DNA from 3 places in the Cellulomonas sp. P1_C4 genome. Region 3 is predicted to be linked to each of the others. Evidence: predicted binding sites of a transcription regulator. Region 3 holds the regulator's gene; each other region holds the start of a gene.
The links. The regulator HrcA, encoded in region 3, represses chaperone genes, less so after heat shock. The targets are predictions, from matches to a motif close to TTNGCACTCGNNNNNNNCGAGTGCNAA.
Positions count from the first base shown of each region.

Region 1: groL (chaperonin GroEL) is a predicted target of HrcA. The motif match lies at 1,090-1,116, and genes of this name have one in related genera.
Region 2: AC1DYZ_RS19745 (FmdB family zinc ribbon protein) is a predicted target of HrcA. The motif match lies at 2,232-2,258, and genes of this name have one in related genera.

Region 1 covers NZ_JBFUAI010000024.1:13,857-18,091, reverse strand. Annotated here, with positions in the region: gene AC1DYZ_RS17600 (glycoside hydrolase family 15) at 1-1,014, opposite strand, end outside; gene groL (chaperonin GroEL) at 1,268-2,893, shown strand; gene AC1DYZ_RS17590 (pyridoxal phosphate-dependent aminotransferase) at 2,961-4,187, opposite strand.
Region 2 covers NZ_JBFUAI010000037.1:2,557-8,470, forward strand. Annotated here, with positions in the region: gene AC1DYZ_RS19740 (penicillin acylase family protein) at 1-2,141, opposite strand, end outside; gene AC1DYZ_RS19745 (FmdB family zinc ribbon protein) at 2,300-2,614, shown strand; gene cpaB (Flp pilus assembly protein CpaB) at 2,783-3,466, shown strand; gene mscL (large conductance mechanosensitive channel protein MscL) at 3,515-4,093, shown strand; gene AC1DYZ_RS19760 (dienelactone hydrolase family protein) at 4,263-4,841, opposite strand; gene AC1DYZ_RS19765 (hypothetical protein) at 5,040-5,318, opposite strand; gene AC1DYZ_RS19770 (hypothetical protein) at 5,416-5,914, opposite strand, start outside.
Region 3 covers NZ_JBFUAI010000003.1:21,282-27,069, reverse strand. Annotated here, with positions in the region: gene ybeY (rRNA maturation RNase YbeY) at 1-190, opposite strand, end outside; gene AC1DYZ_RS02825 (PhoH family protein) at 198-1,196, opposite strand; gene AC1DYZ_RS02820 (16S rRNA (uracil(1498)-N(3))-methyltransferase) at 1,306-2,064, opposite strand; gene dnaJ (molecular chaperone DnaJ) at 2,087-3,214, opposite strand; gene hrcA (heat-inducible transcriptional repressor HrcA) at 3,297-4,319, opposite strand; gene AC1DYZ_RS02805 (DUF3097 domain-containing protein) at 4,469-5,326, shown strand; gene AC1DYZ_RS02800 (hypothetical protein) at 5,373-5,788, opposite strand, start outside.

The sequences.
Region 1 (4,235 bases), on a different contig from region 3:
GTCGGCCAGCTCGAGCAGGTGCGATGCCTGCTGCAGGCCCGCGACGAGGGGCGCGACGGTGCCCAGCGTGAGCGCGTCCTCGGGGACCTCCCAGTAGTCGGGCGACGCGGGGGGCAGGCCCCCGCGGCCGACGAGGTCGAGCACGTGGTGGGTGGACCGGGTGACGAGCGGGTGGAGCTGCTCGACGGCGGCGGCCCGCTCGGTGGGGTCGGTGATCTCGTCGACGACGAGTCCCGCCGCCCACAGCGACCAGCCTGTGCCGTCCGTCTGCACGCCGCGGTCGTCGGGCGGGCCGGAGCCGTCGGGCAGGTAGCGCGCCTGGAACGAGCCGTCCGACGCCTGGACGCGGTCGAGGAAGCCGAGGATCTCCAGGGCGTCGTCGACGTGACCGGTGCGCGCCAGGGCGACGGCGACGAACGACGCGTCGCGCGGCCACACGTACCGCCACTTGTCCGACCACCCCGCGACGGCCGCCCCACCCGGGAGCGTCAGGGAGTGCAGGTCCAGCAGGGCTCCGCGGGCCATGTCGTCGTAGGGGCCACCCGCTCCCGGGACGGTTCCCGACGCCAGCCACGCGCGCTGGCGCTCGGCCACGGTGGCCGCCGCCGGAGCCGTCGCGCCGTGGCCGGTGCCCACCTGCCCGCCCATGAGGCGTGTGAGCGTGGTCGCCGCGGGATCGACCACGCGGGTGCCCGCCAGGAACGTCACGTCGGTGCCGGCGGCCAGCGGTGCCCGCAGGCCGCCGGGGAGCGTGGTCAGGCCCTGGAGGTAGAGGGGGATGGTCGCGTACGCGGCGGGCTTGGCGGCGACGGTGGGGGGAGCGGGTGTCGCTTCCGTCGCCAGGGCGCCGGTGGGTGCGGTCGCGACGAGCGACGTCGTGGTGGCGACGAGCACGGCGACGGCCACCGCGGCACCGCCTCGTCGGCGGCGTGCGCGGTGCGCCCGGGGGATGCGCGGGGCCGACGCCGGGGCGCCGGCGACCGCTGCATCGACGTTGTCGCCGTGACGTTGCACACGCGCACGATAGTCGGAGGCCGCCCGGGCGACGGCCGGGCGGCCCTGCGACGACCTCGCCAGGAGTGAACGCTGCTTGCACTCTCGGGGGTCGAGTGCTAACCATTGGACTTAGCACTCTCCGGTGGAGAGTGACAGAATCACCCCGGCCGTCCGGTGAGGGCCGTCGCACGCGGGACAAGACCGCGGGTGGCGTGCCCGTCCGTCGCGGGCACCCTCGGCCGACCCGAACCCAGTGAAGGATCACAGCCCCATGGCCAAGATCATTGCCTTCAACGAGGAGGCCCGCCGCGGCATCGAGCGGGGACTCAACATCCTCGCCGACACCGTCAAGGTCACCCTCGGCCCGAAGGGCCGCAACGTCGTCCTGGACAAGAAGTGGGGCGCCCCCACGATCACCAACGACGGCGTCTCCATCGCCAAGGAGATCGACCTCGAGGACCCCTTCGAGAAGATCGGTGCGGAGCTCGTCAAGGAGGTCGCCAAGAAGACGGACGACGTCGCTGGCGACGGCACCACCACCGCCACCGTGCTCGCCCAGGCGCTCGTGCGCGAGGGCCTGCGCAACGTCGCGGCCGGCGCCAACCCCATCGCGCTGAAGAAGGGCATCGAGAAGGCCGTCGAGGCCGTCACCGCTGCTCTGCTCGCGCAGGCGAAGGACGTCGAGACCAAGGAGGAGATCGCCGCCACTGCCGCCATCTCCGCCGGCGACCAGGCGATCGGCGACCTCATCGCCGAGGCGCTCGACAAGGTCGGCAAGGAAGGCGTCATCACGGTCGAGGAGTCCAGCGCGCTGGGCCTCGAGCTCGAGCTCACCGAGGGCATGCGCTTCGACAAGGGCTTCCTGTCGGCGTACTTCGTGACCGACCCCGAGCGTCAGGAGGCCGTCCTGGAGGACGCGTACGTCCTGCTCGTCGAGTCGAAGATCTCGAACGTCAAGGACCTGCTGCCCCTCCTGGAGAAGGTCATCCAGGCCGGCAAGCCGCTGTTCATCGTCGCCGAGGACGTCGAGGGCGAGGCCCTGGCCACGCTCGTCGTCAACAAGATCCGCGGCCTGTTCAAGTCGGTCGCGGTCAAGGCCCCCGGCTTCGGCGACCGCCGCAAGGCGATGCTGCAGGACATGGCCATCCTCACCGGTGGCCAGGTCGTCTCCGAGACCGTCGGTCTCAAGCTCGACACGGTGGGCCTCGAGGTCCTCGGCACGGCGCGCAAGATCGTCGTCACCAAGGACGAGACCACGATCGTCGAGGGCTCCGGCGACGCCGCCCAGATCCAGGGCCGCGTCACGCAGATCCGTGCCGAGATCGAGAACTCGGACTCGGACTACGACCGCGAGAAGCTCCAGGAGCGCCTCGCCAAGCTCGCCGGCGGCGTCGCCGTCATCAAGGCGGGCGCGGCCACCGAGGTCGAGCTCAAGGAGCGCAAGCACCGCATCGAGGACGCCGTGCGCAACGCCAAGGCGGCCGTCGAGGAGGGCATCGTCGCCGGTGGTGGCGTGGCGCTCATCCAGGCCGGCAAGACGGCGTTCGAGGGCCTCAAGCTCGAGGGCGACGAGGCGACCGGTGCCGCGATCGTGAAGCTCGCGATCGAGGCCCCGCTCAAGCAGATCGCGATCAACGCCGGTCTCGAGGGTGGCGTCGTGGCGGAGAAGGTGCGCAACCTCCCCGTGGGTCACGGCCTCAACGCCGCGACCAACACGTACGAGGACCTGCTCGCCGCGGGCGTCAACGACCCGGTGAAGGTCACGCGCTCCGCGCTGCAGAACGCGGCGTCCATCGCCGCGCTCTTCCTCACCACCGAGGCCGTCGTGGCCGACAAGCCGGAGCGCAACCCCGCGCCGGCCGGTGGCGGCGGCGAGGACTTCGGCGGCGGGTTCTGATCCGCAGCTGATGCGCTGAACGCATCGGACGGGCCGGTCACCTTCGGGTGGCCGGCCCGTCGTCGTCCTACTGGCGGTAGCTCGACAGGAAGTTGCCCATGCGTTCGACGGCCTCCGCCAGGACGCGGGCCTCCGGGAGCGTGACGATGCGCAGGTGGTCCGGGGTCGGCCAGTTGAAGCCCGTGCCCTGCACCAGCAGGATGTGCTCGCTCACCAGCAGGTCGTAGACGAGGCGGGCGTCGTCGCGGATCTCGTGCACCTCCGGGTCGAGCCGCGGGAACAGGTAGAGCGCACCGTCGGGGCGGACGCAGTCGACGCCGGGGATTGACGTCAGGCCGCGGTACGCCACGTCGCGCTGCTCGTGCAGCCGGCCGCCGGGGGCGATGAGGGCGTCGATGCTCTGGATGCCGCCGAGCGCCGCCTGGACCGCGTGCTGCGCGGGGACGTTGGGGCACAGGCGCGTCGACGCGAGCAGGGTGATGCCCTCGAGGAAGCCCGTGGCGTGCTCGCGGGGGCCGGTGACGACGAGCCAGCCGGAGCGGTAGCCGGCGACGCGGTAGGTCTTGGACAGGCCGTTGAACGTCAGGCACAGGAGGTCCGGGGCGACCGTCGCCATGGGGATGTGCTGCGCGCCGTCGAACAGGATCCGGTCGTAGATCTCGTCGGAGAGCACGAGCAGGCTGTGCTCGCGCGCGATCGCGGCGATGCCCTCCAGCACCTCGCGCGAGTAGACGGCACCGGTCGGGTTGTTCGGGTTGATGACGACGATCGCCTTGGTCCGGGGGCCGACGAGCGACCGGATGTGCTCGAGGTCGGGCTCCCAGCCGGCGGACTCGTCGCACCGGTAGTGCACCGGAACGCCGTCGGACAGCGACGTCATCGCGGTCCACAGCGGGTAGTCCGGCGACGGGATGAGCACCTCGTCGCCCTCGTCGAGCAGCGCCTGCATGACCATCGTGATGAGCTCGGAGACGCCGTTCCCCAGGTACACGTCATCGACGTCGATCTCGGGGAAGCCGGGTTCGGTCTCGTAGCGGGTGACCACGGCGCGGCGGGCGGACAGGATGCCGCGCGAGTCCGTGTAGCCGTGCGCGTGGGGGATCGCGGCGATCACGTCGCGGACGATCTGGTGCGGCGCCTCGAACCCGAACGCCGCCGGGTTGCCGGTGTTGAGCCGCAGGATCGTGTGACCCTCGGCCTCGAGCCGGACGACCTCGTCCAGGGCGGACCCGCGGATCTCGTAGAGGACGTTCTTCAGCTTCGACGACTGGTCGAGCGGGCGCAGCGGCGGCATCTGTCGAGCGTATCGCCGGTGCCTGCGGCGTCGGTGGCGGGCGCTGGC
Region 2 (5,914 bases), on a different contig from region 3:
CGCGCCGCGACCATCGCGCGGGTGAGCACCTCGTCGCGACCCTCGACGACGCCCGGCGTCGACTTGTCGTCCCACCACGGCGACGCGGGCTCGTCGATGAGCGTGCGGACCACCTCGAGCCAGCGCGAGTCGCCGTCCGGCCCGAACCCGTCCGGCAGGTCGTCGGCGAACGCGGACCGGAGCACGTCGACCCAGACCGCCGCGAAGTAGGCCGCCGCGGCGGAGTCGGAGGACTGCACCCGGTCCCACGTGCGCAGCAGCTCCTGGCCGTCGTCATAGAACGAGTCGCCGATGTGCAGCGTCAGCAGCACGGGCACCAGGACGTCGGCGTACGCGCTGTGCTGGTCGAACTGGATGCGGCTCATGTCCGCGGCGTCGACCTTGCCGTCCGACGTGGCGCTGGTCAGCAGGTCGCGGATGCGCTGCGCCCGGTACCCGTAGTCCCAGTCGTTCGTGAGGAACGGCCCCGTGCCGGCCGGTGTGACGGCCTGGTTCGCCGCCACGATCATCCCGCCGGCCGGGTCGAGCGCACGCGGCATGTCGGCAGGGTCGACGAACCCCTTCCACTCGTAGCGGCTGTCCCAGCCGGGCCGCGGCCAGGTGCCGTTCGACGGGACGGGGCCGGCGACGTCCGCGCGGACGGGGATGCGGCCCGGCGCCTGGTAGCCGATGTGGCCGTCCGTCGTCGCGAAGACGATGTTCTGCGACGGCACGTCGAACGAGGCCGCGGCGTCCCGGACGTCGTCGGCGTCGGACGCGACGTTCATCGCGAGCACGGCGTCCATGGTCCGGCCCGGCTGGAGCGCGGTCCAGGCCAGCGCGACCTCGAACCGCCGCCCGGGAGCGTCGTCGGGGACCGGCCCGCCGGCCACCCCCACCAGGTCCAGCACGTCGGACACGATCGGCCCGTGCACGGACTCGCGGACCTTCAGCCGCACGTCGGGCGCGCCGTTGACCCGGATCGTCTCGGTGCGCTCGGTGATCGGCACGTTCGCGCCGTCGAGCCGCGTCGTGTTCTCGTCGACGCGCTCGAGGAAGAAGTCCGTCACGTCGGCGCCCAGGTTGGTCAGGCCCCAGGCGAGCTTCTCGTTGTGCCCGATGACGACGCCCGGCATGCCCGCGAACGCGAAGCCCGAGACGTCGAACGGGCAGTCGGCCGTGACGTCGGCGCAGCGCAGGCCGACCTGCTCCCAGATGCCCGGCGCCGAGATCCCCAGGTGCGGGTCGTTGGCCAGCAACGGCTTGCCCGACTTGGTGAGGTCGCCCGAGACCGCCCACGAGTTGGAGCCGACGCCGTGCCCGTCGCCCAGCAGGTGCGGCACGGCCGCGAGGGCCGCGTTCGCCGACGCCAGCGCGGCCTGGAGGCCCGCGTCGCGCAGGTCCAGCGGGTCCGCGGCGGACGTCTGCGTGATCGCGGTCGCCGCCAGGTCCCCGGCCGTGAGGATGGGCTGGTTGACGTCCTGCGGGTAGGCCGGGAACAGCTCGTCGACGCGGGCGACGTCGCCCACGGACGAGAAGGACGCAGCACGCGCGAGCTCGTCGTCGTAGTTGCCGCGCAGGTCCCAGGCCATCGCCTTGAGCCACGCCAGCGAGTCGACCGGGTCCCACGGGTCCGGCTGCCGGACGGTCACCTGTCGCCCGAGCACGCTGTACTCCACCGCGATCGCGCCCGGGTCCTTGTCGGCGAGGTAGGCGTTCACCCCGTCCGCGTACGCCTGCAGGGCGGACTGCGTGGAGGGCTGCAGCAGGTCCCACTCCTGCTCGGCCACGCGGCGCCAGCCGAACGTCCGGATGACCTTGTCCGCCTCGAGCGCGTCCGCGTTCTCGCCCACCAGCTCCGAGAGCCGGCCGGCCGTCACGTGCCGGCGGTAGTCCATCTCGAAGAAGCGGTCCTGCGCGGCGACGTAGCCCTGCGCGCGGAACAGGTCGTCGCTGGTGGTCGCCGTGATCGTCGGGACACCGCGGGCGTCCCGCGTCACCGTCACCTCGGCGTCCAGCCCGGGCAGCTGCTGCTCGCCCGAGACCTCCGGGAGCGGGCGCCGCACGACGACGAACGCGATGACCAGCGTCGCCACGAGCGCGACGACGACCACCGCGGCGACGATGAGCAGGCTGAGACGGACGAGGTGAGCGCGAGACACGCTTCGGAGGGTACTTCGCCCTCCGGACTCCGGCCCTCGCGGCGTCCCGCACCGGCGGGCGGAATGTCCCGCGCGGAGGAGCGGTTAAGATTGGCACTCGGACGATGCGAGTGCTAGACCCCCGTACCTCTGCTCGATCAGCTGCCAGGAGATCATCAGTGCCCACCTACGCCTACGCCTGCACGGCGTGCGGTCACGCCTTCGAGATCGTGCAGTCGTTCAGCGACGACTCGCTGAGCGTCTGCCCCGAGTGCGAAGGACGCCTGCGCAAGGTCTTCTCCTCCGTCGGGGTCGTCTTCAAGGGCTCTGGCTTCTACCGCAACGACGCCCGCGCCGGCGCGAAGTCGTCGTCGTCGCTGCCCGCGGCCACCACCCCCGCCGCGACCCCGGCCCCGTCGGCGCCCGCGTCCGCGCCCGCCGCGTCGTCGTCCACCGGCGGCGGCACCGCCGCCAAGCCGGCCGCGTCCYCCTGACCCGCACTGAGCCTTCGGCGCCCCTCACCCCGCGGTGAGGGGCGCCGCTCTCGTTCGGGGGGATGACGCCCGCGGCGAGCCGCCCCCAGCACGCCCCGCCGCACGGCCGTCCACAGGCTGCCGTGGACGCGGGCCCGCGGTCCGCGAGGCGACCTAGCGTCGGCGGCCATGCACCCTCGTTCGGCGGCCGGTCGGCCACCGCCCCTCCCGCACCGCCGGCGCCCGCTCGCCCTCACCATGCGCATCGTCCTGTGGCGCACGCGGTTCCTCGTCGCCGCCACCTTCCTCGGCATCGCCGCGGCCTGCGCCGTCCAGGCGGTCCGACCACCTGACCCGCCGACGTCCGCGGTCGTCGTCGCCGCGCACCCGATCGACGCCGGGGCCTCGCTGACCAGCGCGGACGTCAGGGTCGCGCGGATGCCGGAGGCCTTGGCGCCCGACGGTGCGCTCACCGACGCCGACGCCGTGCTCGGCGCGTCGGCCGCCGTCCCGATCGCCGCCGGAGCGCCCGTGCTGCCCGGCCTCCTCGCCGACGACGAGGTCCGCGGCCCACCCGGCACGGTCGTCGCGACGGTGCGGTTCGCCGACCCGGCGGTCGCGGGGCTGCTCTCCCCGGGCGTGCGCGTCGACGTGCTCGCGGCGACCGCGGAAGGCGGTCCGGGCACCGTCGTGGCGACCCGGGCCCTCGTCCTGCCCGTCGCCCGACAGCCCTCGTCCGATGGGGGCGCCCTCGGGCTGGGCGGGTCGGGCGACACGTCGGTTCCGGTGCTCCTCGCCGTCGCGCCCGCGGAGGCGCCCGCCCTCGCCGGCGCCGCGGCGTCCGCCTTGCTGTCGGCGGTGGTCGTGCCATGATCGACCGACCTCCAGGGCTCCGCCCGACCACCCACCTCGAGGGGCGACGTGACCGACAAGCTCAACGCCGGAGTACGCGGGGCCAGCCGTGGTCTGCACGGCACCGCCAAGGTCTTCCAAGGCTTCAAGGACTTCATCTCGCGCGGGAACGCGATCGAGCTGGCCGTCGGTGTGGTCATCGGCGCCGCGTTCGGCGCGGTCATCAAGTCGATCCAGGACGCCTTCATCAACCCGCTCATCGGCTGGATCTTCGGCGCACCCGACCTGACCCAGCTGTGGGACATCGGCCCGTACACCTGGGGCGACAACCCGGATGCGACGCCGATCAGCGTCGGCACCATCCTCAACGCGGTGCTCGCGTTCGTCCTCACCGCCGCCGCGGTCTACTTCCTCATCGTGGTGCCGCTGAACGCCCTCGCCTCGCGGCGCAAGCGCGGCGAGGAGGCTGAGCCGACGGCCCCGGCCGAGGACGTCCTGCTGCTGCAGGAGATCCGCGACCTGCTCGCAGCCCGCCTCACGCCCGCGGTTGTCAACGACGCCGGGACGGGCGCGCCGGACGTCCCGAACCCGCGCACGGACCCGCCTCCCTCGATCCCGCCGGGACCGAGCACGCCACCGCGCACCTGACGACCGAGCTGCGGCACGGCCGCCCAGCCGCACACGTGAAGCCGCGGCGACCGCACGAGGCGGTCGGTCAGACCGCCCGAGCTTCTGAGAACAACACCGGACCGTTCAGTGCTTCACAACGGGTCCGATGTTGCTCTCGCTGCGCGCCCTACGCAGCCGCGTCGGTCCGCTACTTGATCGCCGCCAGGAAGGCGAGGGCGCGCTCGGTCAGGAGCTCGGCGGCTTCAGCGTCGTACGACGGCAGGCTGCTGTCCGCGAAGAGGTGCTCGTCGCCCGGGTAGAGGAACAGCTCCGCGTCCGAGGCCTCCTTGACGAGCGCGCGCGCCGCGTCGATGTCGCCCTCGCCGACGAAGAACGGGTCGTTGTCCATGCCGTGGATCTGCACCGGGACGCCCGCCGGCCAGGGGGTGTCGAACTCGGAGGTGGGCACGCAGGAGTGGAAGAACAGTGCGCCCTTCGCGCCGGGGCGCGTCTGCGCCAGCATCTGGGCGGGCAGCACGCCGAGCGAGAACCCGGCGTAGACGACCCCGTCCGGCAGGGAGTCGACCGTGTGCCGACCGCGCTCCATCACGGTGCCGAACCCGACCTCGTCGGCGTAGCCGATGCCCGACTCCAGGTCGTCGAAGGTGTGCCCGTCGTAGAGGTCGGGCACGTGAACCGTGTGGCCGGCCGCCCGGAGCCGGTCGGCGAACTCCTGGACGCCGGACGTGAGCCCCTGCGCGTGGTGGAAGAGCAGAACCTCGGCCATGGGTGGAACTCCTTCGATCGAACGGCTGAGCGGCTCAGCGATCATCCCGCACGGCACCGACACCCGCGGCCCGACGCCGCGGCCGGGCACCTGCGCGAGATTCGCGGCGGGCACCCGGGGGGCCTCTCCGTCGGCGTGCCCCTGCCTGTGCAGGCGACCGCCGGTGGAGGAGTCAGCCCCGACGACCAGCGCGAACGCCTACCAGTGCGGTGGCTTGTCCTGGCTCAGCCGGTCGTCGTTGGAGCTTCCGTCGCGGTCGCCCCAACCGACGTCAGTGTCGTCGACGCTCCGCGTGGCCACGACGGGCTCCGGGCCGGGCGTCGCCGGCGCTGAGGATCCCGGTTCGGCGGCGGAGGTGCCCCCGGCGAGCGCGGGATGCGTCGAGAGCAGGTTGGCGTCGTCACCGCCGACGGTTCCGGCCGGCCGCACGACGCGGCGCGAGCGGCGCGCGCCGTCGGGGCTGTCGGTCGAGGTCACGCTCGATGATCCCATCCCCGGCGATTCCCGTCCCCGGCGATGCGCAGGTAGTCCGTCCGGAACGCCGTCGCCGATCGCGTCGGGCGACCGCGACGGGTCAGCGCAGGCCGCGGGCGATCGCGCTGCGGACGGCGGTGTCGATGCGGTACGAGCGCCGCGTGACGCCGAGCTCGTCGCGGAGGGCTGCTGCCAGCTGCTCGCGCGTGCGCTCCTGCTCGTCCGACTGCAGCCAGGCCACCAGCTCGTCCAGCTGGTCGTCGCTGTAGGCGCCGATCGGCAGACCCTTGCGGATGTCGGGGCGCTGCCGCGTCGGCACCGCCAGGGCGAGCTGGAGCGGGCGGCTCGGCGGCCGCGGGTCGTCCCCGCCGGCCGACGACGACGCGCTCGCCCCACGAGCAGAACCGGGGGCCGGAGTCTCCTCGCGCTGGGCGGGCTCGGCAGGTGTCCCGGTCGCCCTCGACGACTCGGACGCCGCAGTCGCACCCGTCGACGCCGCAGTCGCACCCGTCGACGCCGCATCCGCACCCGTCGCCGCCGAATTCGCCTCGGACGAGAGAGCGGGGGCGACGGGTTCGCCCGGAGCGGTCGGCGCAGGG
Region 3 (5,788 bases):
GCACGTCGGTAGGGCCGGGCTCGTCCATCCACTTCACGTGCAGGTCCGTCATGACGTCGGTGCCCACCAGCAGGATCGACACGTCCGTCTGCGGGTGCACGTGCATCTCGTCCAGCACGTAGCGGGCGAGGGCGGCGAACTCCGCCTCGTCGGCGTCGTAACCGGACTCGTTGTTGACCTCGACGCTCATGGCCGCCTCAGCTCCTGTCCCAGCGCGCGTACGCGTCGATGATCTCGCTGACCAGGCGGTGCCGGACCACGTCCGACGACGTCAGGCGGCAGAACGCGACGTCGTCGACGCCCGTGAGGATCTGCTCGACCACGCGCAGGCCGGAGGTCTGCGCCGCGGGCAGGTCCACTTGCGTGATGTCGCCGGTGACCACCACCTTCGACCCGAAGCCGAGCCGGGTGAGGAACATCTTCATCTGCTCGACCGACGTGTTCTGCGCCTCGTCGAGGATGATGAACGCGTCGTTCAGCGTGCGCCCGCGCATGTACGCCAGCGGCGCCACCTCGATGGTGCCCGCCTCCATGAGCCGCGGGATCGACTCGGCGTCGACCATGTCGTGCAGCGCGTCGTAGAGCGGCCGCAGGTACGGGTCGATCTTGTCCGAGAGGCTGCCGGGCAGGAACCCGAGCCGCTCGCCCGCCTCGACGGCGGGGCGCGTGAGCACGATGCGCTGCACCTTGCGGTCCTGCAGCGCCTGCACCGCCTTGGCCATCGCCAGGTACGTCTTGCCCGTGCCGGCAGGCCCGATGCCGAACGTCACGGTGTGCCGGTCGATCGCGTCGACGTAGTCCTTCTGGCCCGACGTCTTGGCGCGGATGGTGCGGCCGCGACCCGTGAGGATGTTGAACGAGAGGACGTCGGCAGGCCGCGCCGTCGATGCCGCCGTGAGCATCGCCACGGACCGGGTCACCACGTCGGGGGTCAGCGGTGTGCCGCCCGCCGCCATCTCGACCAGCTCGTCGATGAGCCGCGACACCAGGGCCACGTCGCCGACCGGCCCGGCGAGGGTCACCTCGTTGCCGCGGACGTGGATGTCGACGCCGGTGAACCCGGACTCGATGGTGCGGAGCACCTCGTCCCGCAGGCCGAGCAGCTCGACCATCGAGACCTCGGACGGGACGCTGATGCGGTGCTCGACGCGCGCGGGTGCCCCGGAGGACCGCGCTGCGGATGTGGACTCGGCCATGTGCTCGGCGTGCGCCGTGCGCTCCTTAGGTCAGGTGGTGGGTGTGCGGGTCAGGCACGGGTGTCCCAGGCAGACGTCGACAGTCTACGAGGCGCCGCCGACGGAGCGGTCAGGCCCAGCGCCCGAGCCGCTCGGCCAGCAGAGCCAGCGCGACCGGGCCCGCGGTCGACGTGCGCAGCACATGCGGACCGAGCCGGACGGCCCGCGCCCCCGCCTCGACGAGCCGCCCGAGCTCGCTCTCGCCGATGCCGCCCTCCGGGCCGACCACGACGAGGCACTCGCCGGCGTCCGGCAGGGCCGTCGCCGCAATGGCGTCGGTCGCGTCCGCGTGCAGCACCAGCGCGACCCCACCGCCGTCGACGACCGTACGGACCCGCTCGGCCAGGCCCCGGCCGTCGAGCGCAAACTCGACGTCGGGCACGCGGGCGCGTCGCGACTGCTTCGCCGCCGCGCGCACGGTCCCCAGCCAGCGCGCGCGGCTCTTCGCGGCCCGGTCGCCGCGCCAGACCACGATCGAACGCTCTGCCTGCCACGGCACCACCGCGTCGACGCCGACCTCGGTGGCCGCCTCGATCGCCATCTCGTCGCGGTCGCCCTTGGCCAGCGCCTGCACGAGCACGAGGGCGACGGCCGCCGCCGGCTCGACCACGCGCTGCTGGACCTGCACGAGCACGCCGTCGGGCGTCACCGAGCCGACGACCCCGACGAGCCGCACACCCGCGCCGTCGACGACGTCCACCCGCTCACCGGCGACCCGGCGCTGCACGACCCCCGCGTGGCGCCCCTCGGCGCCGCCCAGCAGGTACGTGCCGCCGTCGGCGACGGCGTCGAGCGACCCGGGCTCGGCCAGGAAGACGGGCGCGCTCATGACGCGGCCGGCGCCGTCATGCTCAGCGGCCCGAGAGCTTGTCGCGCAGCTTCGCGAAGACGCCCGTATTCGACGCAGCGAGCCGCGCCTCCGGACGCTCCTCGCCCCGCAGGGCGGCCAGCCGGCGCAGCAGCTCGGCCTGCTCGTCGTCCATCGCCGTCGGCACCTGCACCTCGACGTGGACGTGCAGGTCGCCGCGCCCGGCGGCGTGCAGGTGACCGACGCCGAGGCCCTTGATCGTCACGACCTGGGCGGGCTGCGTGCCCGGTCGCAGGTCGACCTCGCGCGCGCCGTCCAGGGTGTCGAGCGTGAGCACCGTGCCCAGGGCCGCCGCGGTCATCGGGACCTCGAGCGTCGCGTGCAGGTCGTCGCCGCGCCGCACGAACGTGTCGTTCTTGCGCTCGCGCACCTCGAGGTAGACGTCACCGGCGGGGCCGCCGGCGGGACCGACCTCGCCCTGGCCGGTCAGCTTGATCCGGGTGCCGGTGTCGACGCCCGCGGGCACGTCCACGCTCAGCGTGCGGCGCGACCGGACGCGACCCTCGCCGGAGCACTCGGTGCACGGCTCCGGGATGACGGTGCCGAAGCCGTGGCACGCGGCACACGGCTGCGTCGTCATGACCTGCCCGAGGAAGGACCGCGCGACGCGCTGCACCGAGCCCCGACCGCCGCACACCTCGCAGGTGCGCGGAGAGGTGCCCGGCCGGCAGCACGAGCCGCTGCACGTCGGGCAGACGACCGCGGTATCCACCGGCACGTCCTTGTGGACGCCGAAGGTGACCTCCGCGAGGTCGAGGTCGAGCCGCACGAGCGCATCCTGCCCGCGCCGCGCGCGCGGGATGGGTCCCCGCTGCGCCGCCGCCCCGGTCGCGGCGCCGAAGAACGTCTCGAAGATGTCCTGGAAGCCGAACCCGCCGCCCATGCCGCCGCCGGGCGAGGACGGGTCGCCGCCGAGGTCGTACGCGCGGMGCTTCTCGGGGTTGCCCAGCACGTCGTACGCGCGCGACACGTCCTTGAACGTGTCCTCGGAGCCGGCGTCCGCGCCCGCGACATCGGGGTGGTGCTCGCGAGCGAGCTTGCGGTACGCCTTCTTGATCTGCTCGGGGCTGGCGTCACGCGGGACGCCAAGGACCTCGTAGTAGTCGGTCACGAGAGGGGGTGCTCACTTCCAGCTGTCGTGGACAGGTGCGTGCAGGTCTTCGGGGAGGTCTTGTGGCAGGTAACAGGGCCGGTCATTGCGCGAGGATGCGCGTCAGGTAGCGAGCCACGGCGCGGACCGCCGACATGGTCCCGGGGTAGTCCATCCGCAGCGGGCCGATCGAGCCGACGCGCGCCACCGAGCCACCGCCCTCGTCGCCGTAGCCGGTGGTCACGAAGCTCGTCTCGAACAACCCGTCGTGCTGGTTCTCCCGGCCGATGCGCACGGACACCGTCGCAGAGTCCTCGGCCATCTCGGAGAGCAGCCGCAGCAGCACGACCTGCTCCTCCAGCGCCTCGAGGACCGGGCCGATCGACCGCACGTCGGTCCCGCCGACGCGGGCGAGGTTCGCTGTGCCGGCGAGCACGACGCGCTCTTCGCTCTCCTGCGCCAGGGTCTCCTCGACCACCGCGATGACGGCCTCGACGAGCGCCTGGTCGCCGGGCACGAACGCGTCCGTGAGCTCGCCGAGCGCCACCGGGAGCTCGGACAGGCGTCGGCCGGCCGCGCTGATGTTCAGGCGTGACCGCAGGCGCGCGACGACGGACTCGTCGAGGTCGGACGCGAGCTCCAGCGTGCGCTGCTCGACCCGTCCCGTGTCCGTGATGAGCACGACCAGCAGGTGGCGCGCCCCGACGGGCACGAGCTCGACGTGCCGCAGCGCCGACCGCCGCAGCGACGGGTACTGCACGACGGCGACCTGCTGCGTCAGCTGCGCGATGAGGCGCACGGCCCGGTCCACGACGTCGTCCAGGTCCTGTGCGCTCTCGAGGAACGCGCCGATGGCGCGCCGCTCGGGGCTGGACAGCGGCTTGACGGTCGAGAGGCGGTCGACGAAGAGCCGGTAGCCCTTGTCCGTCGGCACGCGCCCCGCCGACGTGTGCGGCTGGGCGATGTAGCCGCCCTCCTCGAGCGCGGCCATGTCATTGCGGATCGTGGCCGGCGAGACGCCGAGCGAGTGCCGCTCCACCAGCGCGCGCGAGCCCACGGGCTCCTTGGTGGCGACGTAGTCCTCGACGATCGCCCGCAGCACGTCCAGCCGTCGGTCCTCGCTCATGTCGCCTCCTTCGTCGTCGCGCCGCCATCGTCCCAGCGGGTAGCACTCCGCGCACAGGAGTGCCAATGCTACGCCGCGGAGCCGACACCCACGGGGCGGCCGCTGCGCGCCTCGACCGCACCGCTCGCGCGCCCCCCTAGGCTGCCCGGGTGAACGACGACCGCTACGGCTCGGACGTGCTCGGGGGCTCCGCCTCGACGCACCACCGGCCCGCCCGCACCAGCCGCCCGCAGCCCGCCGAGACCGGCCTGGTCGTCGAGGAGGTCACCACGGGGTGGGTCGGCGCCGTGGTCCGGGTCGAGAAGTCGGGCGGCCAGCACGTGGTCGTGCTCGAGGACCGGCGCGGCCGCACCCGCACCTTCCCCCTGGGCCGGGGCTTCTGGCTCGACGGCGAGCCGGTGGCCCTGACGGCCCCGGTCCGCACCCCCGCACCCGCGCGGCCCACCCGCACCGCCTCGGGCTCGGTCGCGGTGCACGACGCCCGCGCCCGCGTCGCCCGCGGCAGCCGGATCTGGGTCGAGGGCAAGCACGACGCCGAGCTGGTGGAGAAGGTCTGGGGCGACGACCTGCGCCTCGAGGGCGTCGTGGTCGAGCTGCTCGACGGCGTCGACAACCTCGCCGACGCCCTGCGCGACTTCTCCCCGGGCCCGGGACGTCGCGTGGGCGTCCTCGTCGACCACCTCGTCGCCGGCTCCAAGGAGAGCCGGATCGCCGCCGACGCCGTGCGCGGGGCGCCCGCCGGCTCGGTGCTCGTCCTCGGCCACCCGTACGTCGACGTGTGGCAGGCCGTCCGCCCCGAGCGCCTCGGGCTGTCGGCATGGCCCGTCATCGAACGCGGCACGGAGTGGAAGCACGGCATCCTGCGCGAGCTCGGCTGGCCCGCCGACGAGCAGGCCGACGTCGCCCGCGCCTGGCAGCGGATCCTGCGCTCCGTGCGCAGCTACGCCGACCTCGAGCCGAGCCTCCTGGGTCGCGTCGAGGAGCTCATCGACTTCGTCACGGCATGACGGTGCCCGGCCACCCTCGTGGGTGACCGGGCACGGTCAGTCGGTGTCAGGCGGCGATCGGGTCGCCCAGCAGCCGCTTGAACAGGAAGGCCGTCGCGAGGAGCACCACCGGCACGGCCACGAGAAGGCCGACGCCGCAGAGGATCGCTCCGGCGAAGAGGATCACGATGCTGAGCAGGTAGAACAGGATCGTCGTCGACAGGTTCGCCGTGATGAGCTGGTAGCTGGCCTTGATCGCGTCGACGGGCGTCAGGTGCTTGTCGATCACGAACCAGAACGTGAACAGCAGCAGGAAGTTCACGACGAGGGAGATCAGCCCGCCGAAGAACGGGATGAGGTTGAGCACCACGCCGATCGCCGCGAGCAGCAGCGCCGTCAGGACGATCGGACCGGCGTCGACGAACTTGAAGAAGTCGCCGAACGACAGCTCACGACCTTCGGTCACGGTCAGCGCGGCCCGGA